2 regions of the Anoxynatronum sibiricum genome follow, and region 1 is predicted to be linked to the other one. Evidence: riboswitches for the same ligand, from Rfam matches in the RefSeq annotation. Region 1 holds a riboswitch; the other holds the start of a gene.
What was found. Region 1 has a riboswitch for lysine ahead of kal (3-aminobutyryl-CoA ammonia lyase). Riboswitches for the same ligand answer to the same signal wherever they lie in the genome.

Region 1 (11,233 bases):
AAAGGTCATTAAAAGTGCTGGAGTTGTTGGGGTGGAAGAGGTGCGAGAGATTCCACTGTACCAGTTGGATCATCAAAAAGACCTCGATTACCTTACAAGTATTTATATTGCAAGGGTTGACAGGTTTTCTAAAATACATTATAATATGAATCATCTTATGGACATGTTGGAAAAACTACGTGGCAGCGATGGTTGTCCCTGGGATCGAAAACAAACCCATGAGAGCCTAAAACCTTATCTGACAGAAGAAAGTCAGGAAGTGCTGGATGCCATCGACGGTGGCGATGATGATGACTTGTGTGAAGAGTTGGGCGATGTATTGCTGCAGGTAGTCTTTCACAGTCAGATTGCCAAAGAGCGGGGCGCGTTTACCATGCATGAAGTAATTCATGGCATCACCCAAAAAATCATTTTCAGACATCCCCATGTCTTCGGTGATGAAACCGCCGAAACACCGGAGGATGTGAAAGCTATTTGGGCGATCCAAAAGGCGAAAGAAAAGACCCGCCGGGAACAGACTTGAGTGAATCAGGGAATCAGCGGCGCGGAACACATTTAAACCAGTTGAGCGGAAGGTGAAGAACCGGGCCGCTCTGGTGAGATAGACAGCAAAGGAATCGTATCATTTTCCTAAATATTTAAGGAGGGGATTTTGTGAACAAAGCGGAATTAGTAGCAAAAATGGCAGAAATGAGCGGACTGACCAAGAAGGATGCAGAAACAGCCCTGAACGCTTTTATGGAGACTGTTGAAGAAACACTGGTTGAAGGTGGAAAAGTACAACTGGTGGGCTTTGGCACCTTCGATGTTCGTGAAAGAAAGCCAAGAAAAGGCAGAAACCCCAGAAATCCGGACCAAGTGATTGATATTCCGGCTTCCAAGGCACCTGTTTTCAAAGCAGGTAAAACACTGAAAGAAAAAATTAACGGATAAATTGTGAACCTTGTCCTGATGAAAACTGCTGAAGCGGGACACTGACAGAGGATGCAATAAAATCAGGCCTAGGCCTGATTTTGTTGTTATGAGGAGGAAGCCATGCGTCTCGATAAATACCTGAAAGTCGCCCGGATCATCAAACGTCGCACCATTGCCCGGGAGGCCTGTGATAAAGGGTTGGTTGTCATCAATGGAAAAACAGCAAAAGCCGGCAGTGAGGTGGCGGTGGGTGACCGGCTCACCCTGGCCATCAGCCAGCCGCCCCTTGAGGTGGAAGTGCTGCAGGTAACAGAGCATGTGAAAAAAGAAGAAGCCGACAGTCTCTATCGTCTGATCAAAGAGTAACCTACCAGTCATTAAACCTGGCGGCGATGCGGATGCTGCCGGATTAAAGGAGCGGTTCCCATGAAACAACGCCGTCGAAAATCCAGTTTTGGCCGAAAAATCCTTTGGCTGTTTCTACTGCTGCTGGTTTTCTCCAGTCTGCGCACCTGGTATATGCAAGAGCAGGAAAGCCGCAATCTTGCCAGAGAAGAACAACAGATACAGGACAGAATCGATGAACTGGAAAAGGAAATTCAGCGGCTGAGGGGAACACTGGAGAACATCACCGATGATGCCTATATTGAATCCATTGCCCGAAAGAATCTGAAGATGGTGAAAGAAGATGAGTGGGTGCTTGTGGACATTCAGCATGGAAAAGATTGAATTGGATGGATTTCTGAGCAAAATCCGGAAAATAGAAGGTTCTTTTTTACAGAAAATGTGCTATAATGACAGTTGTAAGATAGTGGGATCATATAACAAGGAGGAGTAAACAGTTTATGCCGGTTGAGGTTGGAAAGATTATCGAAGGTACCGTTGCAGGCATTACCAATTTCGGGGCGTTTATCGATCTTGGAGAAGGCAAAACAGGCCTTGTACATATCTCGGAGGTGGCTGACGACTACGTCAAAAATATCCGGGATTATATCAGTGACAAGGAAAAGGTCAAAGTCAAGGTGCTGGCCATTGGCAGCGATGGCAAGATCAGTTTGTCCATACGCCAGGCGGCCGAAAGAAAGAAGAAGACCCCCGCACCGGCAGAACTGGAATGGGGCGCACCCCAGCGCGTCGATTCTCTGACCCTTGATGACAAAATCAGCAAGTTTATGAAAGACAGCGACGAAAAAATGCAGGGTGCAAAAAGTCGCATGAAACCCACCCGTCGCGGCAACGGTTTTGGAAAAGGTGTCTAAACCGGTTGATCAGTGACAGGCATCAAAGATGAGTGAAGCCGCCGAATTCTATGTGTTCGGTGGTTTTTTGTACCCTGCTGTTATCTGTGATTTTGAAGGGGAGGATCTCATGACCCGGCCATACAGTACAATCTACACAGAGCTGGCTAAACCGCCTTTATCGCCTCCGGGCTGGGTGTTTGGTCCAGTCTGGACAATGTTATATACATTGATGGGAATCGCGGCTTTTCGGGTTTTTTCAGCGGGTATTCAGCGGGGCGAGGTGAAGCGGGCGCTGGCTGTGTTCTTTGTACAGCTGGGACTTAATCTACTATGGCCGTACCTTTACTTTACATTGAATTTCAGGGGAGTTGCTTTTGTGGAACTGCTGCTGCTCCTTTTTGTAATCGGCCTGACAATTTTCCTTTTTTACACCATTGACAAACTGGCAGCTTATCTAATGCTGCCCTATCTGGCGTGGGTATTGTTTGCGGGATATCTTAACGGAGCCACCTGGTGGCTAAACCGGGGCATCAACTGAAAAATACTGACACGCTGCTGAACACGCCGACATGAAAGGAGTGGCATGATGGCAGGCCATGACCATGGACGTGACCTTCCCCGCTGTGGCTGGGTGGATCTGAAAAACCCTCTTTATGTGGCATATCATGACGAAGAATGGGGCGTTCCCCTTCATGATGAGAGGAAGCATTTCGAAATGCTGGTGCTGGAAGGAGCGCAGGCAGGTCTATCCTGGGCGACCATTCTCAAGCGCCGTGAAGGCTATCGCCAGGCCTTTGATAACTTTGAGCCGGAAAAAGTGGCCGCTTATGATGAATCTAAAATCGAGGCACTGCTCCAAAATCCGGCAATCATTCGCAATCGGCTGAAAGTGAGATCTGCGGTGAAGAACGCCAGGGTGTTTCTGGAGATTCAGCGGGAGTTCGGCTCTTTTGACAATTACATCTGGGGCTTTGTGAACCATGTGCCGGTGATCAACTGTTTTCAGCATCTTGAAGAGATTCCCGCACAGACACCATTATCGGTGGAAATTTCGAAGGACCTTAAAAAGCGGGGCATGACCTTTGTGGGGCCCACCATCATGTACGCCCATATGCAGGCCATCGGCCTGGTGAACGATCATCAGACACATTGCTTCAAACGGCAAACACCCTGACCCAAAGGTCAGGGCATCAGATTGAACAATCCACACCCATTACTTAAAGGGATTACGGCCCTGTATGATTCGAATGAGAACGGCACCCACAGCCAACACCAGCAGAATGTGGATAAACCCACCCATGGTGTTGCTGGAAACCATTCCCAAAAGCCATAACACAAAAAGGACAATAAAAATGAATTTTAGCATGGAGGTCACTCCTGTTCTTTGATGAAAATCGCCATTGACGGTGTAGGTGTTATTACCCGGAAGACAGGGTGATCAAACAGTTGCAGGATGGCGACTACCTAAATCCCAACATGTTCACCGAAACCTGATATGGTTGACAGTCGGTGACGGGCTGTCATATAATGACCGTGAAAGCCCGTGGACAACAGGATAGATGAATAGAGGTGCAATCGGCAGGGTAAGGGAAGCATGTTAAGAAGGGTCACCTTCGAAGGCTTCTCTGAAGGCTGTCGTTGCCGAAGGCAGCTGGCAGGTGACCCGGCGGATGCCTGACAGAAGGAGACAGACTTCTTCTGTTGTCATGCTTACTGGCTGCCAGCCAGGGTATGGAGCGCTATGCATGCAAGGAAGTTCCTTGTTGTCATGGCGTTTTTTGATGAACTGACCGCTGGCAGTAATGGAAAAATGAAAACAGGAACAGGAGGAAATGACATGATCGGAGAAAAAGTTATCATTCGCACCCGCATGAGTACCGCCGATGCCCACTACGCAGGTGACCTGGTTAATGGTTCGAAAATCCTTGATTTTTTTGGAGATGTGGCCACTGAACTGCTGATTCGTCTTGACGGCGATGAAGGCCTCTTTAGAGCCTATGAGCAGGTGGATTTCCTGGCACCCATTTACGCAGGGGATTTCATGGAATACCACGGATGGATCGAAGAAATGGGCAACAGCTCTCGAAAGGCGAAATTCGAAGCCTACAAAGTGATTCAACTGGTCAATGACCCCGGCATGTCTGAATCAGCGGCAGAAGTGCTGGAAGAACCGATTCTCTGTGGAACTGCCACCGGTGTGATGGTGGTGAAAAAGGAACTGCAGCGGGGCGCGCAGGACCCGGCCTTTCAGCGGTAGTTAACCTGATAAGCCGGCTTGTCTGATGAAAAAGGCATGAAAATGACCTGCTCAGTGGAGCAGGTCATTTTCATGGCAATAGAAACAGTGCACGCAAAAATGCGGTGGATATAATTAACAGAGAGAAACCCCTGCCGGCAGCTTAGGGAGGGGGTTGAAATAGATTACCTGTCACCAGGAATATGGTATAATGGACACATGCGCCGCCGATTGTCCCGAAGATCAACGGCAGGGCTTCTATTGAGAAATCTTGGGCGGTAAAAAAAGGAAAGAATTGAGGACTTGATGATTCATGAAATCTATTCGCATACAGATGCTGGCATGGCTGTTACTGGGAGCCCTGATCCTCTTTGCAGGTCTGGGCTTTTTCACAGAACAGCGCCTGAGAAAACTGCCGCCGGTCATTGAAGCTCAGTACATGGAAATTGCCGATGCCAGAGCCAATGAAGTGGGCAAGCAGCTGAAAATATATATCGACCAGGTACGCATGCTGGCTCAGTCAGAAGTGATTCAGTCCATGGATCGTCAGCAGATAGATCCTTTTTTGCCCCAAATGGTGCTGGAAGACATTGAACGCAATCTGACCGTTGTCTGGCCCGACGGACGCGGCATCACCAGCCGGGGGCTGGTGGTGAATGTTTCAGAGCAGGAGCAGTATCAAAAAATCTTTCTGGAAGGCGAAGAGACATGGATATCCAGTCCTTTTCTAAGCCCTTATGTGGAAACAGGTAAACCCATCACCATTGTCTCCCAGGCTGTGCGGCGAAACGGGGAAACCGTGGGCCTGATCAATGCAGTGGTTGAAATTGAGTTCATCAACGACATTGTGCGCAGTGTGAACCTTCGGGAAACCGGCTACAGCTGGATAGTGGACCAGCACGGCATGGTGGTGGCTCATCCGGATTCGACAAAAACCCTTCGTCAGGCAGCGGCAGAAATATTTGGTGAAGAGATGAACATCAGCGAAGCTTTGGTAACGGAGGCGTCCGGCCTCCAGCGTTACCATGAAGCGGGTACTGCCATGGTGGCGCTGCACCAGGCCATACCCTACACCCCGGGATGGACCTTTATCATTTCCATACCGGAAGCTGAAATGTACCAGGAGGTGAATGCTGTTTCCCGGGGGGTGCTGGCAGCCATCGGGTTGGGCCTGGTACTGGTGATGGTGTTCTCGCTGGCCTACTCTGAAACGCTTTCCCGCCCCATTCTTGAGATGAAGGCGGTTTTTGAAAGAGCTGCGGCAGGTAATTTGAATGTACGGGCCAATGAAAAGATTGCCAATGAAGTGGGGCAGGCGGCAGCCAGCTTCAACCAGATGCTGGTGAAGATCAGACACCTGACTTACCAGGATCCCCTGACAAATTTGAACAATTACCATGGATTTTTGCTGGACCTTCCCTACAAGCTGGAAAAGCTTCAACAACACCAGGCAGTCACTGGCCTGGCCATTGTGTCTGTGGACGACTTTAAGCGGATCAACAGCATCAGCGGGTATGAGCTGGGGAATGAGGTGCTGCTCACTCTGGCAGATCGAATTCAGCGATTCCTACAGCCTGGGGAATGTGCCGCCAGGCATTTTGGAGATGAGTTTGTGGTGCTTTTGGGAGAACAGCATGAAGACGCCTTCGAAGAACGGGTGGTGCGGCTCTGGGAGGCTTGCAACACACTGCTGACTTTGAAGGATAACGAGTATATGCTGCGCACCAGCGTGGGAACCTGCAGCTTTCAGCCCGGCCGGGAACTGGATGAAGTGATGAACCGGGCCACCATGGCAAAGCTGTTCATTAAGCAAAAGGGTGGGAATGGCGTCCACCTTTTTAATGAAAGCCTTGAAGAAACCTTGAAAGAAGAACAGGATATTGAACGGGAGCTTTTTCATGCACTGGAAGAAAACCAGCTGAAACTGGTCTATCAACCGGTGATTCGCCTTGACACCGAACAGATCACCGGCCACGAGGCATTGCTGAGATGGCATCATCCACGGTATCATTCGCTGCCGGTGAACCGGCTGATTCATGTGGCTGAACAAACCGGTTACATCATTGAAATCGGACGGTGGGTGATGCGCGAAGCATGCCGCCGGAACAGGGAGTGGCATGAGGCTGGGCATGAGGGGCTGGTGGTGGCTGTGAACGTTTCGGCACTTCAGTTTGAACAGCCTTCTTTTGTGAACATGGTGCAGGAAATCCTTGTGGAAATTGGCCTGCCGGCTCACTGCCTGGAGCTGGAAATCACAGAACGGATTGCCATGATGGGCGTTCAGGAAAAAATGGCCAAAATGCGCCAACTGAAGGCCATGGGCGTCAGAATTGCCATTGATGATTTTGGCACCGGATACTCTTCTCTGGCCTATTTTACCCAGTTTCCCATTGATACCCTGAAAATCGACAGGTCTTTTATCAACCAGATGGTGGAAGATACCCATGCCGATACCATTGTCGATACGATCATTACCATGGCCCAGGGCATGCGGGTGAACACCATCGCCGAAGGAGTGGAAACGGCTGAACAGCAGGAGCGGCTGAAAGAAAAAGGCTGTGACCAGATGCAGGGCTACTGGTTTGCCCGACCCCTGTCACCGGAAGAAGCCTTCAGCCGGTTGGAAAATGAAAGCAACTGATCCCCATGGGATGATGAAAATCTGAAGCAGGAGATGATGGCATGCAGCACTATATCGTGCGCACATTGCGCATGTTGACTGGTCTTTTTGTATTTGCCGTTGGCATTGTGATGACCATTCATGCCAATATTGGGCTGGCACCCTGGGATGTGTTTCACCAGGGCCTTTCCAATGTGCTGGGAGTGACCATGGGTCAGGCCAGTATTCTGGTGGGCCTGACAGTGGTGGCCATCGATTTTTTTGCCGGCGAACGCATTGGCTGGGGAACACTGGGCAATATGGTTTTGATCGGGTTGTTCATCGATTTTCTCATGCTCAACGGGCTGGTGCCCCACATGCAGCATTTTTTAACCGGTGTGATTCAAATGGTGGCCGGGCTGTTTGTCATCGGCCTTGCCAGTGTCCTTTATATTGGTGCCGGCATGGGCTGCGGCCCACGGGACGGCTTGATGGTGGCTCTCTTGAAACGCACCGGCCGTTCAGTGGGGACAATTCGCGGCCTGCTGGAAGGGGCTGCCCTTGTTGGCGGTTGGCTGCTGGGCGGCACCGTGGGTCTGGGAACGGTCATTACAGCAGTTCTCACAGGGCCGGTGGTGCAGTTATCTTTCCGTTTGCTGCGATTTGATGTGAAAAGCGTTCGCCATACGTATGTGGACGAAGATTTGAAAGCACTGGGAAGAAAACTGAAAAAATCATAAATGGTTTCAATCAGTCAAACATTGAAGATGGAGGGATCTGATTGACAGTAGAGGTTCATAAAAGCAACCTGGCAAAAATCCAAAAGAGGAAGCAGTTTCAACTCACCCTGTGCATGATTGTGGCCTTTCTTGTCATTTCGGTTCAGTCCGTTGTGGCTGCCGATGCGCTTTACAGAATGCTTCACGGTGAACAGACTGTCTTGCTGCTGGGAGAAATCACCGGCGCAGGGGAAACGCAACTGGATGTGAAAGTCATTCGCACCTTTCAGGGAAAAGCCTCAGCAGATACCATTCTGGTGGACAGGCATTTCACTTACTTCGGTATGACCTCAGAAAACGGAAGCCCCCAGGTGGGGGACTTTGCCATCATGTCACTGGACCGGGAAGGCGAAGCATACCGCCCCGCCTGGTATATGGCCAGGGCCGACAGTGGTCATTTTCGTACCCTGTCCCTGTACTATGAAGAAGAGACAGGCGGACGGGGGGATCTGGCCGCCCTGAAGTATTACGTGAACACCAACGGACGTCATAACGATTTCTATTTTGACGGCGAGCAGGTTTTCGCCCGGCGCAGCCTGCTGGAGGATGTGGATGTATCCGATGGCCCTGTCCCATGGGAGGAAGCAGCGCCACCGGCAGCAGAGGCGGTCAGTGATCCGGAGATGACGGACAGCGAAAAAAACGCCTCTGGCGGATTCACCTGGGGTGTCTTTTTTAGCGGTGTGATGGTGATCTTTTTCGTGCTGGTGATCTTTGTGCGGTTGCGCATGGTTTTTTTAACCCTGCGCCATCAAAAAAAGCAGTCGGGTCAATAGGAGTTCATTAAGAACAACCACCTAACCCTCAGCGCCTGCTGTTTGAGCGCAGTGAGTTCAGGTGCTGCTTTCGAGAATTTCGACTAAAAAAACACAAGACTGGAACCTGCTGGCCTGGCCAAGTTCCTTTGTCTTCAACATTTAACCGCCCAGGCGGTTTTTTTATTCGCACTGACCCATCTCCACTCGGCAGGTGAAGCAGCTGCCTTTGCCAGGCTGACTTTCAGCCTGAAGGTCTCCCTGCATCATGCGGGCCAGCTTGTGGGTGATGGAGAGTCCCAGACCAGTGCCGCCATATTGCCGGGTGGTGGCAGTGTCTGCCTGTTCGAAAGGATCAAACAGACGCTGCAGCTCTTGCGGGTTGATACCAATGCCTGTATCTGTCACCCGCAGCTCCAGGGTAAAGCGGCTGTTATTCAGCGGTGTTGCCTGCACATGAACCTGAACACTTCCTTCGTGGGTGAACTTCAGGGCATTGCTCAACAGATTATTCACAATCTGCTTCAGGCGCAGTGTGTCTGCCTCCAAGCATTCGGGAATATCTGGGCCAAGGGTTAGCGCAAGGGTCACCTTTTTTTCTGCGGCAGTGATCTGAAAGGGTGCCAGGGTGTCTTTCATAAAAGAAGGCAGATGAAAGGGGTGGGGGTCCAGCTGCAGCTTGCCCGCCTCCATTTTTGACAAGTCCAGCAGATCATTGATGAGATGAAGAAGTGATTCGGCTGAGGATTTCAGATGATAGACATACTCTGCTTCCACAGGGGGAAGATCGGCAAGGTCCAACAGTTGGGAAAAACCAATGATGCCATTGAGAGGTGACCGCAATTCGTGGCTCACATTGGCAAGAAAACGGCTTTTGGCCTGGCTGGCAGATTCAGCAGCTTCTTTGGCTTTCACCAGTGCTTCCTCTGCTTGACGACGCCAGGTAATATCCCGGGCGATGCCTGCATAGCGCACAATTGCATGGGCCTCATTGCGAACGGGAATGAAGCGTGAAAAAATCCACCTGATTTCGCCATTGGGGCGGCAGATGCGGTATTCACGCTCAAAAGGATGCTCCATTTGCCGATCGCTGCCAAGGGAAACCAGAGTCCGGTCATCTGGGTGAACGCTCTTTAAAAAGATGGCGGGATCAGCATACAGGGCGTCGCAACTCTGGCCCCAGACCTGTTCGAAAGAAGGGTTGACATAAAGCACTTTTGCTTCAGCAGCTGATTCCAGCCAAAAAACTTCGTCCATGTTTTCGGTGATTTGACGCAGCTTCTCTTCATTGTCCTGGGTTTGGGCCATGAGCCGGTCCCGTTCCATCACCAGGCGGTTGGCACTTAGTGCAATGGTTTTCAACTCCCGGTAGGGGATAGCAGCCACGTCGATTTGAACCGGCTGGGTGGCTGCTTGAGAAAAAAAGGCTGCAAATTCCTGAAGCAATTGGTCAATGTGGCGAAAATGGCGGTTGATGATCACGCCGGCAGCAGTGATCACTGCCAACACCACCAGCAGGACAGTCAGCAGGCTCTCCAGTAAGACCTGGGAAAAACGTTCCATGGTAAGGACGCCAAAGACATGTACATAGAGGCCGATGAAAAAAGCCAGCAATATGACAGTGAGCAGCAATGGAAGCAGAATGAACCAGCGCAGGATTGCTTGCCGCAGGCTTGAAGATGATTTCTTGGGCATGAAAATTCCCCGTTTCATGTATTGGTAAAAGATCACTCTTATTGTACATGAAGAAATGAACCTGGGCAATTGAGGGATGGGAAGACATGACGTTTTTAATGTGGCCGGGTATTCAGCGCAATCCGGTTCATCTGATAAGAATCAGATGACATGAGTGTTGAAAATAGGGTATGATGACAGTAGTTACAACAAGGGGAGGAATGGGCATGGGCAGTTGCGTGGCAGCCATCGGCGCTGCCAATATTGATCTGTTGGGATTTACCGACAAAACCCTTCGCATGCGGGATTCAAACCCGGGCCGCATCGAATCATGTCTGGGGGGCGTGGCCCGTAACATTTCAGAAAATCTGGTGCGTCTGGGGATCTCAACCAACCTCATCACAGCCATTGGAGATGATGCCGGCGGCACCCAGATCCGTGAATCCTGCCGGCAACTGGGAATCGATCTGACATGCAGTCTGGAGGTGGCAGATCATCCTTCTTCCACCTATATGGCCATGATGGATGAGCAGGGAGATATGGCCCTGGCTCTTTCAGATATGCGTATTTTGGACCGGCTGAAAGTGGACCATCTGAAAACCTGCGAACCGTTGCTGGAAAAAGCCGCTGTCATTGTGGCAGATGCCGGGCTGACAACCGAAACCATGGCATGGCTGGTGGGTCGGTGGCCTGAAAAACGCATTTATCTTGATCCCGTCTCCATCGGAAAATGCCGACGGATGGAAATGCTCACAGGCCAGTTCCATTGTATCAAAATGAATCGCCTGGAAGCGGGATACCTGGCAGGGATGACCATCAGCGGCAAGACTGATTTGGAAGAAGCATCCCGCCGCCTGCTGAACAAAGGTGTGAAAAAGTTGTTCATTACCCTGGGAGAGCAGGGGGTGTATTATGCTGATGAAGCACTGCAGGGCATGACACCCGCTATTCCCCTGCAGCCGGTAAATGCCACAGGTGCAGGGGATGCCTTTACGGCCGCCGTGGTTTATGGTGACCTTCAGGGCTGGTCCATG
Region 2 (11,233 bases), on a different contig from region 1:
TAGTTTCATATTATGAACCTTTTAAGTTGAAAAGGAGGCCATTTAATGAGAAGATATGAAGTGCTTCAGCGCATTGAAGCAGTGGGCGTGGTCGCTGTGGTACGTGCTGAAAACAGCGAACATGCACGCAAAATTGCCCTAGCCTGCATGGAAGGCGGCATTGATGCCATTGAAATCACTTTCACCGTGCCGGGAGCTCACAAGGTCATTGAATCTTTGACTGAGGAGTTTGGAGATCGTCTGCTGGTGGGTGCAGGTACTGTGCTTGACAGCGAAACAGCCCGCATCGGTATTTTAGCAGGTGCCAAGTATGTGGTGAGCCCTGCCTTTGATGCTGAAACTGCCAAGTTATGCAATCGATATCAAATTCCTTATATGCCTGGCTGTATGACACTGACAGAAATGATTCAGGCCATGGAAGCCGGTGCCGATGTGATCAAGGTTTTCCCCGGAAGTCTGGGCGGCCCTGACTTCATCAAAGCAGTCAAAGGACCACTGCCACAGGCGGTTTTGATGCCCACCGGCGGCGTGAGTCTTGAAAATGTTGACAAATGGATCAATAATGGGTGTATTGCCGTCGGCGTGGGTGGCAATCTGACCAAAGGCACACCGGAAGACATGACCAAAGCCGCACAGGCTCTGGTGGCAAAAGTCAGGGAAGCCCGAGAGCAGTAACGCACAAAATCTTCCCTGATTTCGAACACAAACCATTCGTCAAACGACCCTTTCAAATCATCTAAGAAGTTATTTCAAATCGATGAAAACCCGCTGGAGCGGTATCCCATTTATGGAATGATAAGGAGGAAAATGTAATGAAAAAAGTAGTCACTCTTGGTGAAATCATGCTGCGCCTCTCCCCCCCCGGTTATCAGCGTTTTGTTCAGGCTGAGTCTTTCGATGTTGTCTACGGCGGCGGGGAAGCCAACGTAGCCGTTTCATTGGCCAACTATGGCTACGATGCTTATTTCGTTTCCAAGCTGCCAAAGCATGAAATCGGCCAGGCAGCCGTCAATCACCTGCGACGCTTCGGTGTTCATACTGATTATGTTGCCAGGGGCGGCGACCGTGTGGGCATCTACTACCTGGAATCCGGCGCTTCCATGCGTCCCTCCAAGGTGGTTTATGACCGAGCCGGTTCTTCCATTGCGGAAGCAACTGTTGAAGATTTTGACTTTGATGCGATTTTCAGCGATGCTTCCTGGTTCCATTTTTCCGGCATTACGCCTGCCTTGGGCGAAAAGGCAGCTGCTTTGACAGAAGCAGCACTAAAAGCCGCTAAAAAACATGATGTGACTGTTTCTGTTGACCTGAACTACCGTAAAAACCTGTGGACTCCTGAAGAAGCCAAAGCTGTCATGTCCAATCTGATGCAATATGTGGATGTGTGCATTGGTAATGAAGAAGACGCTGAGAAAGTCCTTGGCTTTAAACCCGGTAAAACTGATGTCACTTCCGGCGATCTGGAACTGGCCGGTTATCAAGATATCTTTAAGCAGATGAAAGAACAGTTTGGATTCAAATATGTGATCAGCTCACTGCGCAAGTCCTACTCGGCTTCCGACAACGGCTGGTCGGCCTGCGCCTACGATGGTAATGAGTTTTATCATTCCCGGGAATATGATGTGCGCATTGTTGACCGGGTTGGCGGTGGTGATTCCTTTGCCGGCGGTATCATTTACGGTCTTCTGGAAGGCAAAAACTTCAAGGATGCCCTGGAATTTGGCGTGGCCGCTTCTGCTCTGAAACACACCATTTTCGGCGACTTCAACATGGTCACTGTTCCCGAGGTGGAGAACCTGTTAAAGGGCGATGCTTCCGGACGCGTGCAGCGCTAATCTGCTGATTTGCACGTTGATCTGATTTATCGACAGCAATCTGAGCAACCCATAACCAACACGCAGGCTTACCAACCCCCTTCTCTTTTCTCTATAAAGGCCAACCCCTTCATGCTACGGGGTTGGCCGATTTTTTATTGCTGTTTAATTCTATCTTTCAGTTACTCCTCTTCGGCCAACTCAAAAGCTTGCCCGATGGCTTGAATGGCTTTCGCTTCGTCTTCTTCTGCCAGTACCCATGAAATATTAATTTCAGAAGTGGTCACCATCTTAAGTTCAATCCCGGCTCCCTCCAGTGCAGCAAAAACGTTGCCCGCCACACCTGAATGGGTGCGCATACCCAACCCCACGATGGACATTTTCACGATGTTTTCGTTAATATCCCAGTGAATAGCATCGTCCTCTGCATGCCAGGTTTCCATGAGGCTACGTGCCACCTGCACATCTTCCCGGGGAATGGTGAAGCTGACGTACATGCGTTGATTCCCATTCATCATCTGAGAAATCATATCCACATTCACTTCTTTTTCTGCCATCTCGGAAAAAATACGACGCAGGCTCTTCATGCCCGCCGGCAGATTCATCAAGGTGACCTGGACATCTGATCGACTGGATGTCATCCCCGTTACCAAGCTCTCTTCCATTCCTTCATTGCCTCCATTCACAACCCAGGTTCCCGGCTGATCGCTGAAAGTCGACGCCAGATACAATGGGACTTGAAATTTATGCGCTAGTTCCACTGACCGGTGATGCAATACACCGGCACCCAGGCTGGCCATTTCCATCATTTCTTCAGAGGTGATATAATCCAGCTTTTTTGCCCCCGGCAGCTTGCGGGGATCCATGGTATAGATCCCTTCCACATCAGTATAGATCTCACAGGTTGCCCGCAGCTTGGCTGCCAGCGCCACAGCCGAGGTATCGCTGCCACCTCTTCCCAGTGTGGTGATTTCCTGGTTTTCCGAAACTCCCTGGAAGCCTGCCACCACCACCACCTGATTTTGCGCCAGGGCCTGGTGAATACGACTCACGTCAATATCCAAAATGCGGGCTTTTTGATGCAGTGAGGTGGTCTGAATGCCCAGCTGGGGGCCTGTGAAAGAAACCGCCGGTTGTCCCTGATCCATGAGGGCCATGGCCAACAGTGAAATACTCACCTGTTCACCGGTGGTCAACAGCATATCCATTTCCCTGGGGGCCGGATTGTCGGTGATCTGACGGGCCAGCTCAATAAGACTGTCGGTGGTTTTTCCCATGGCTGAAACAATGACTACCAGCTGATGTCCCTGGTTCTTCTTCTGAATCACGCGGTTTGCCACCGCTTTGATCCGTTCAGGCGTGCCGACAGAGGTGCCTCCGTATTTTTGAACAATAATACTCATGGTCTATTCCTCATTCAACTGACGCAGTGCATCCACCAGCCCGGTTTTAGAGCGGGTCTGATCGTCAATGGTTTTGATGACTCTGGCGGGTGTACCGGCCACCACCACACCTGCAGGCACATCTTCAGTCACAATGGCACCGGCTGCCACCACAGAACCTTCACCAACACGCACACCCTCCAGAATCACTGCATTGGCACCAATCAGTACATTATCTTCAATAATCACCGGAGTGGCTGAGGCAGGCTCCACCACGCCGGCCACCACGGCACCGGCACCCAAATGGCAGTTTTTGCCAATGATTCCCCGTCCTCCGACCACTGCATTCATGTCGATCATGGTGCCTTCACCAATCACAGCACCAATATTGATGACCGCACCCATCATGATAATGGCATTGGGCTGAACTTCCACTTTTTCCCGAATGATAGCCCCTGGCTCAATACGAGCCTGCAATTTCTTCGTATCCAATAGCGGTACACCGGATAGATTGCAGTCGTTCTCCACCACCAGATCTTCAATGTCTTCTCCCTGTTCTTGTAAGAAAGTTTCCACCGGCTTCCAGTTACCGAACAACACGCCGGCTTCACCGCTGATGAAGGCTTTGCCGGGGAATTTCTCCCAGTCGATGGTGTCCAGTTTTCCTTTGACATAGACTTTCACGGGTGTTTTTTTGACACTGTTTTGAATGTATGCGATGATTTCCTGTGCTTCCATTATTTCCCTCCATTATGTCAGATCATCCACCTTATAAGATGATCCACGTCTTATAATTTCTCATCTCAATTCTTGCTTTAGTTCATCCCACTTCTTGTATACGGTTCATTTCATGTTTTCAATATGCTTATTTCTTTCTTCGAGTTGCTCCCTTAAAGCCCTAACACATGGGTCATGTCATAATAGCCAATGTCAGCTCCCACCACATACTTGGCAGCTTCCAGGGCCCCTTTGGCAAAGACAGACCGGTCATGCGCTTCATGCACCAGGGTGAGACTCTCCAGTTCATGAATAAACCAGGCTTCGTGACGGCCTACGATGTTCCCTCCCCGAAGGCTGTGGATACCGATTTCTCCTTTTTGCCGGGGAGCTTCTCCCACACGGCCATGAACATGAGGATGTTTCGCACCCAGGCCGGCTTCAATGGCTTCTATAATGGTGCAGGCACTGCCGGAGGGAGCGTCTTTCTTGCGGTTGTGGTGGGCCTCCACCACTTCAATGTCCACAGAATCTTTCAATATGGATGCTGTCTTTTTCACCAGTGAAAAGAGCAGGTTCATTCCCAGCGACATGTTGGTGGAATACACCAGCGGTATCTTTGTGGCAGCCGTCTGTATTTTGGCAATCTGCTCTTCCGAGTATCCAGTGGTGCCAATCACCAAGGGACATTGTCGCTTCAGACAAAAGTCCAGCACAGCATCCAATGCCCTGGGATTTGAAAAGTCAATGACCACATCGGCCTTCAGATGTTCTGAATCCACATCATCATGGGATCCAATGCCTTGAACCTGTCGCCAAAAGGGGTCTTCTTTGGCCATTTTGATCATCATTTGCCCCATCTTTCCTGTTTTTCCCCACACCAGCAGGTGCATGACCATTCCCCCTTTACTGGATGATATTCAGCCGAAGCATTTCTTGTTTCAGTTGTTCCATGTTGGCCGGCTCCATGGGTGTCAGGGGGAGCCGCAGTTCATTGGCCATCATCCCCATGAGGTATAGTGCTGCTTTAATGGGAATGGGATTGACTTCCATAAACAACAGGTTGAACAGTTTTTTGGTTTTTACCTGCAATTGGATAGCTTCTTCAATGTGGCCCGCCATGAAAGCTTCACACATGGCTTGGGTTTCGCCGGGAATCATATTGGCCATCACAGAGATCACACCATGGCCTCCAACAGAGTAAATCGGCAGAATATTATCGTCGTTCCCGGACCAAATCATGAAATCTGCCGGCACCAGCCGTTTCATTTCCAGCACCTGGGAAATATTGCCGCTGGCTTCTTTGATTCCCACAATGTTCTTCACCTCCGCCAGGAGCGCCACCGTGGCAGGTTCAATATTAACTCCGGTACGGCTGGGAACATTATACAGTACCACCGGCACATCAACAGCTTCGGCAACGGCTGTAAAATGAGCCACCAGGCCATTTTGTGTGGCTTTGTTATAGTAAGGCGTCACTACCAACACGCCATCAGCACCCAGCGCTTCCGCCTGTTTGGCATACTTGACGGCAATCGCCGTGTTATTGCTGCCAGCACCGACTATCACCGGCACTTTTCCCTTTGCCCTTTTAACCGTCAAATGAACCATGGCTTCACGCTCAGCTTCATTCAGGGTGCTGGCTTCCCCGGTTGTCCCCAGTACTACCAGGCACTGAATGCCTTTTTCCAGCTGAAAATCCACCAGCTGTCCGTAGGATTCCAAATCCACTTCCCCATTTTTGAAAGGTGTCAAAATAGCAACCCCTGCTCCTTTAAACATGATCATGACCTCCCCTTCCCCTTATCATCATTGGCACATCTTAAACAGCTTTCATTTCTTCCATTTTCTCCAAAATCTGAACGGCATTGGTGGCCGCGCCTTTTCTCAGATTGTCTGCCACCACCCAAAGCGACACTGTTTTGGGATCGAAAAGATCTTTTCGGATGCGTCCCACGCAGGTATCATCTTTACCAGCGGTGAAAAGGGGCGTGGGATATACCAGATTGGAAAGGTCATCCATCACCATGACTCCCGGTGCCTGTACCAGTAACTCCCGTAATTTTTCCAGGTCTGGCTCTTCATGGAAGGTAACTGTAATGGACTCGCTGTGACTATAAAAAACCGGTACACGCACCGCGGTGGCATTCACTTCAATGGTATCATCCTCTAAGATTTTCTGAGTTTCGTAAACCATTTTCAGCTCTTCTTTGGTGAATCCATTTTCATTGAACACATCAATATGGGGCAGGCAATTGCCTGCAATGCGTTTCGGATATACCTGAGGCAGTGCTTCCGGATCTTGCAGTTGTTTCTCCAGTTCCACAATGGCTTTATGACCGCTGCCGGAAACCGCCTGATAAGTCGCCACCACGATTCGCTTAATGCCAAAGACACGGTGGAGGGGCGCCAGCGCCACTACCATTTGTATGGTGGAGCAGTTGGGGTTGGCAACAATCCCCCGGTATCCTTTCAATGTGTGGGGATTCACCTCTGGCACCACCAGGGGAATACCTTCGGTCATTCGCCACTGGGAGGAATTATCGATAATGATATTACCTGCTTCCTGGGCAATGGCGGCATATTTCTCCGACACGCTGCCACCGGCTGAAAACAGCAGATAGTCAAAAGACTCCTTCATGGTTTCCGGGGTCAACAGTTCTATGATGATCTGCCGGCCTTTCCAGTCAATCAACTGACCGGCGGTTCTTTCTGAAGCGAAGCATCTTAAAGAATCCACCTGTATTTTTCTTTCTGCAAGTGTTTCCAGCATTTTTCTTCCGACGGCACCTGTTGCCCCCACCACACCGATGTTAAGTCCCAAATTGAACGCCTCCTTTTTTGTTTTAAAAAACTCCCGGGATTTCCCCCGGGAGCTCTTCGCACGACAAACGACAGGACCAGCCGCAACATGAATCATTGACGGGTACTGGCCATTCCATTCATAGGCGAATAGCACTCCATGGGGTATCCCATGACAGTGGACGGATTCTTCACCCGATCCCCCAGATTACGAAAAGGGTCTTTTTCGCTCTCTTCGGCACTTTGACCTTTAACACTCCGGCATCGGGAAACCCCTCCCTTTTCATCCGGGTGCGACTCATTCGCGGTGCAGCCTCTATTCTTTACATCATTCAGTTGTCATTTAAATCAACCATTGGTTTGGTTAATTAAACCTGTCTCATAGTCTACCACATGCATAAAAATACTGTCAACCATTATTCTCATCATTCTTCGTATTGATGGCAGCGTTATTCATCAGGTGATATCGCTAATTGAAAAAATGATCTTCCAATCGCTTCTCTAGCGCCGATGGCCACGATCGTCATCAGCATCGTCGGCATCGTCTCGATTTTCACTTGGTACAACCGGTTGGATTGATTTTCTCTCAAGGAGCCGATCCATTTTTTTCTGTATCAATCGGCGGCGGGCTGCTGTTCCTTCAACATCTATCTGCCAGGTGCCATCTTCAAGTGGAATGATCAGATCGCCTTCCACCACATTGACAGGCAACAAGTTCCGATTTATTCTTAACCATCCGGCATGCGTTTCAACCACAGCATCCTGTCCTTCAAAACGATCGATGACCCTGATCGCCTGGTTCCAGCCTGCCATTTTTATTGACACTCCTTCAGTTCATACAGATCGGTACGGCGGTGCTTCAGTAACGGCAGCTGCTCGCGAACAGCTGTCAAATGCTGGGGATTAAGGGTTGCTGTAATGATTCCCTCGGTTTCATCTGTTTCTGCCAGTACTGTTCCCCATGGATCCACCACCTGAGAAAAACCATAGGCATGATAATCAGAGGCTAGATTGCGGGCCGGAGAAGCGGCCGCAAAGAAGACCTGATTGTCCACTGCCCGCATTTTGATGGTATCTTTCCAATGAGCCGGCCCGGTGGTTGTGTTGAATGCAGCCGGTACCACGATCATTTCAGCCCCCTGCAGGGTCATGAGGCGCATCAGTTCTGGAAATCGCATGTCATAACAGATGGCTACCCCAATTTTTCCCAGAGATGTTTCCACCACTGTCACATCATTTCCCGGTGCCACAATGGAAGATTCTTCAAATGAAACGCCTCCGACAATATTGACATCAAAAAGATGCATCTTTCGATGGCGTCCAACCCGCTCTCCTTCTTCATTATAAATAAATGCAGTGTTGTAAATACGGCCATCAGCGGCTTCGGCAATGGATCCACCCACCACGATAATCTTCAGTTCAGCTGCCAGCCGAGACAGTAATTGTGTTGTTGGCCCGCCTTCCGGTTCTGCTATGGCTTGCATGGCTTCAATGCTATAGGGGCCATTGAAAATTTCCGGCAACACCACCAGGTTAGCCTTGTTCTCCAGGACCGACCGACGAATCATTGATTCAGCCTTTTTCAGATTGTCTTCCTTGCTCTCAACCACCATCATCTGACAAACAGAAAGGTTCACTTCTTTCAATGGAAACAGCCTCCTTACGTTATTGAACACACTATTTTCCGCATGATTTAAGCCGGTTTGATACCTTTACAAGGGATTAACAGACACAGTCATTTTCTTTTCATACTCCAGGGAATATGATACACTAAACAAGGCATTCAACTTTCAGAAAGGGTGAACCAACCATGCTTCGGACCATTTACTGGTTAATTGATTTCATCACTTATCTGCTTTATATTTTTGTTCAGGCTCTGAGAGGTAAACGCATGGAAAAAGCAGGCCACACCGAAGAAAAACGCCGATTCACGCAAAAAATCGGCCAGCTATGGTCCACGCGATTACTGCGGAAAACCGGCAGCCATATTGAAGTAACAGGCAGCGAACATATACCAGCGGAAGGCCCGGTTCTCATTGTCAGCAATCATCAGAGTTACATGGATATCCCTCTCATGGTCAGCGTTGTTCCGCTGCCTATGGGCTTTGTGGCAAAACAGGAACTGCGCCGTCTACCGGTGATCAGCCGCTGGATGGATCTCATTGAATGCAGCTACATTGATCGAAAAGATATCAGGCAGTCACTTCGCGCCATTCAGCAAGCTCAAAAAAGTCTGGAGAGTGGTCAATCCATGGTGATTTTTCCCGAAGGCACCCGGAGCAAAAGCCGTGAAATCGGTGCTTTTAAGCCCGGTAGTCTAAAGCTGGCCCAAAAAGCAGGCATCCCTATTCTTCCAGTTGCCATCGACGGCAGTTACCGCATTTATGAAGAACGAGGGCGCATCACAGCTACCACTGTGAAGGTCACCATTCTGCCATTAATTCCTGCAGAAACGGTTGTTGAGGAGAGTTCCAGCGACCTGATGAGCCGGGTCTTCGGTGATATTCGTCAAACACTTGGAATGGAAGGCCTTTTATCAGTCTGATGAAACATTCTGGAAACTATCCATGAATTCATCCATGATTTTATCATAGTCACCACTGTTATAGGCCAGAATGTTTTTCAAATGAACAAATGAGTCCAGATCAATGTGGGTCAGGTGAAGTGCCAGGGAGCCATCCTCTTCCATGCGTACCACCTGGCCCGTTACATTGATGAACAATCCCGACGATTCTCCTGCAAGATCTATGGTGACATCCACGTTATCGCCTGAATGCAGATCATCCGTTTTTTCCGTCAGATGAATGAGTAATCCATTGAGACTTAAATTTTCAACCTTCCCTGTAAATGCCATGTTCTCTTTTTTAATCAGGGCACGAATCTGAAATAACACCCGGGACAACTTTCGTTTTTCTTCCATCACAACCCTCTCCTTTTCAGGTATTCCAAGTGTAGAAACTTAACATTCTACAACCACCAGGGGAATGTTAAATGTGCCAGCAACAGCAACACCAGCACTATGCCAAGCCCTCGGTGGATGGGCCGCCATATTTTACGAAGAACAGCAAGTTTGCTGCCGGCCAGCGCAACCAGAGCCATTACAATCAGCGTCAGCAACACGAGACTGCCTGAGTGCAGGCGCAGCTGGCCCAGTACCATGGACCCATGAAGCAGTCCAATTAAGATCATTGCCACGCCAATCACCGGGTGAACTACCCGCACCACCCGATAAATGGGGATCAGCTTCTTGTTGGATTTCATCTTTTGCTTCAGGGGATAAATCGTCCCCATAATGACTACTAATGCTACATTTACCCATCCCATGATTTGCCATTGTGCCACTTATGCAGCCTCCCTTCGCATTCCCATAGATGCTTTCGATTGCTAAATACCCGTAATTAACTCACTGAAACGCACAAAGACCAGTGCGTCAAAAGCGTACCGATCATCAATCTTGGCATCAAAACAGCCTCTTCATCATCTAAGAATACTCCCTATATTGAAACCCCGCCGAAGAAGCCTCATTCTTATGGTTTCTGGTTGCTTTCCGGCTTTTTTTGCCACGTTTCATCAAGCATGAAAGTCGTATAGCGTTCCAGATTTGTGTGAATCATCTTCAGTCCAGTCTTTTCAGCCATATATTGCATTGTCTTTGGTGTGTAGAAAGAGATATGGCTGCGATCCCGCACATAATGCCAGTTGAGAAAGTGATTGGTGTCGTTGCGGTGAAACAGTGTCATCACTGCTAAAATCCCGTCAGGTTTCAACAGTGTTCGAAAAAGCTGAAAGTATTCCATCGGATCCCGCATATGTTCTACTACTTCTGTCGAGGTAATCAGATCATACCTTTTCCCTACATAAACCTTTTCTGGCGCGTAAAACAGGTCATAGACATCCATATTATAGCCATGATCCCGTTCCAACAGCTGTGCCAACACCGGTGATGGACCACTGCCAAAATCTAGTCCATTTCTGCCATAATTCATATGAGGAAACACCGCATCTTTTAAAAAGCGTTCAAAATATGCCACATAACGCGGATCATGGATGGAATTTTGATGGCAGTTATAGATACGCAGCTCTTCATCGCTGTTGATAATGTCTGCTGCTTCTTTAAATATAAAATCACACTGTTCACAGACATGGTAATCTGCTCGCACGCCTGGATGATGAAGCAGATTTGTCTTCCCCCCACATAACAGACAAGGTGCTTTCATAATGACTCCTTTTCAGATGAATTTATTTGGAAAGATGGTCCTGTCTTATGATTAAAACTGATGTTGGTAATTTTTCATTTCTAAGCAGCTACTCATCAGCAGTATACCATGGATGCCTTGTGAGCAAAACTGCCTGCAGCAGATTATCAAGTTTTTCATCATTTTTCAAAACCAAGAGAAAGGCCCGACAAAATGACTGCCGAGCCCCAAAATCAATTATTTGTTTCAGATTCTTTGTCATCATTCTAATCCTGATATAAAATCATGGTCAGGCAAGACCTGATTCTTTACATTTGACTAA

Region 2: it holds a riboswitch for lysine, as region 1 does, so the genes downstream of both, AAIG11_RS04040 (aspartate-semialdehyde dehydrogenase) here and kal (3-aminobutyryl-CoA ammonia lyase) in region 1, are expected to answer to the same signal.

The regions. Positions count from the first base shown of each region.
Region 1 covers NZ_JBCITM010000012.1:84,812-96,044, forward strand. Annotated here, with positions in the region: gene AAIG11_RS11980 (MazG family protein) at 1-523, shown strand, start outside; gene AAIG11_RS11985 (HU family DNA-binding protein) at 655-933, shown strand; gene AAIG11_RS11990 (RNA-binding S4 domain-containing protein) at 1,036-1,281, shown strand; gene AAIG11_RS11995 (FtsB family cell division protein) at 1,342-1,644, shown strand; gene AAIG11_RS12000 (S1 RNA-binding domain-containing protein) at 1,761-2,174, shown strand; gene AAIG11_RS12005 (TspO/MBR family protein) at 2,203-2,694, shown strand; gene AAIG11_RS12010 (DNA-3-methyladenine glycosylase I) at 2,743-3,330, shown strand; gene AAIG11_RS12015 (lmo0937 family membrane protein) at 3,370-3,522, opposite strand; lysine riboswitch at 3,713-3,906, shown strand; gene kal (3-aminobutyryl-CoA ammonia lyase) at 3,994-4,413, shown strand; gene AAIG11_RS12025 (bifunctional diguanylate cyclase/phosphodiesterase) at 4,706-7,033, shown strand; gene AAIG11_RS12030 (YczE/YyaS/YitT family protein) at 7,075-7,731, shown strand; gene AAIG11_RS12035 (hypothetical protein) at 7,773-8,546, shown strand; gene AAIG11_RS12040 (PAS domain-containing sensor histidine kinase) at 8,709-10,238, opposite strand; gene AAIG11_RS12045 (carbohydrate kinase family protein) at 10,394-11,233, shown strand, end outside.
Region 2 covers NZ_JBCITM010000003.1:67,245-78,477, reverse strand. Annotated here, with positions in the region: gene AAIG11_RS04070 (bifunctional 2-keto-4-hydroxyglutarate aldolase/2-keto-3-deoxy-6-phosphogluconate aldolase) at 46-675, shown strand; gene AAIG11_RS04065 (PfkB family carbohydrate kinase) at 813-1,835, shown strand; gene AAIG11_RS04060 (aspartate kinase) at 1,997-3,217, opposite strand; gene dapD (2,3,4,5-tetrahydropyridine-2,6-dicarboxylate N-acetyltransferase) at 3,221-3,934, opposite strand; gene dapB (4-hydroxy-tetrahydrodipicolinate reductase) at 4,087-4,806, opposite strand; gene dapA (4-hydroxy-tetrahydrodipicolinate synthase) at 4,820-5,695, opposite strand; gene AAIG11_RS04040 (aspartate-semialdehyde dehydrogenase) at 5,736-6,737, opposite strand; lysine riboswitch at 6,859-7,042, opposite strand; gene AAIG11_RS04035 (DUF3006 domain-containing protein) at 7,217-7,528, opposite strand; gene AAIG11_RS04030 (carbon-nitrogen hydrolase family protein) at 7,531-8,352, opposite strand; gene AAIG11_RS04025 (lysophospholipid acyltransferase family protein) at 8,526-9,260, shown strand; gene AAIG11_RS04020 (PilZ domain-containing protein) at 9,252-9,635, opposite strand; gene AAIG11_RS04015 (hypothetical protein) at 9,683-10,057, opposite strand; gene AAIG11_RS04010 (class I SAM-dependent methyltransferase) at 10,243-10,875, opposite strand; gene AAIG11_RS04005 (aspartate aminotransferase family protein) at 11,220-11,233, opposite strand, start outside.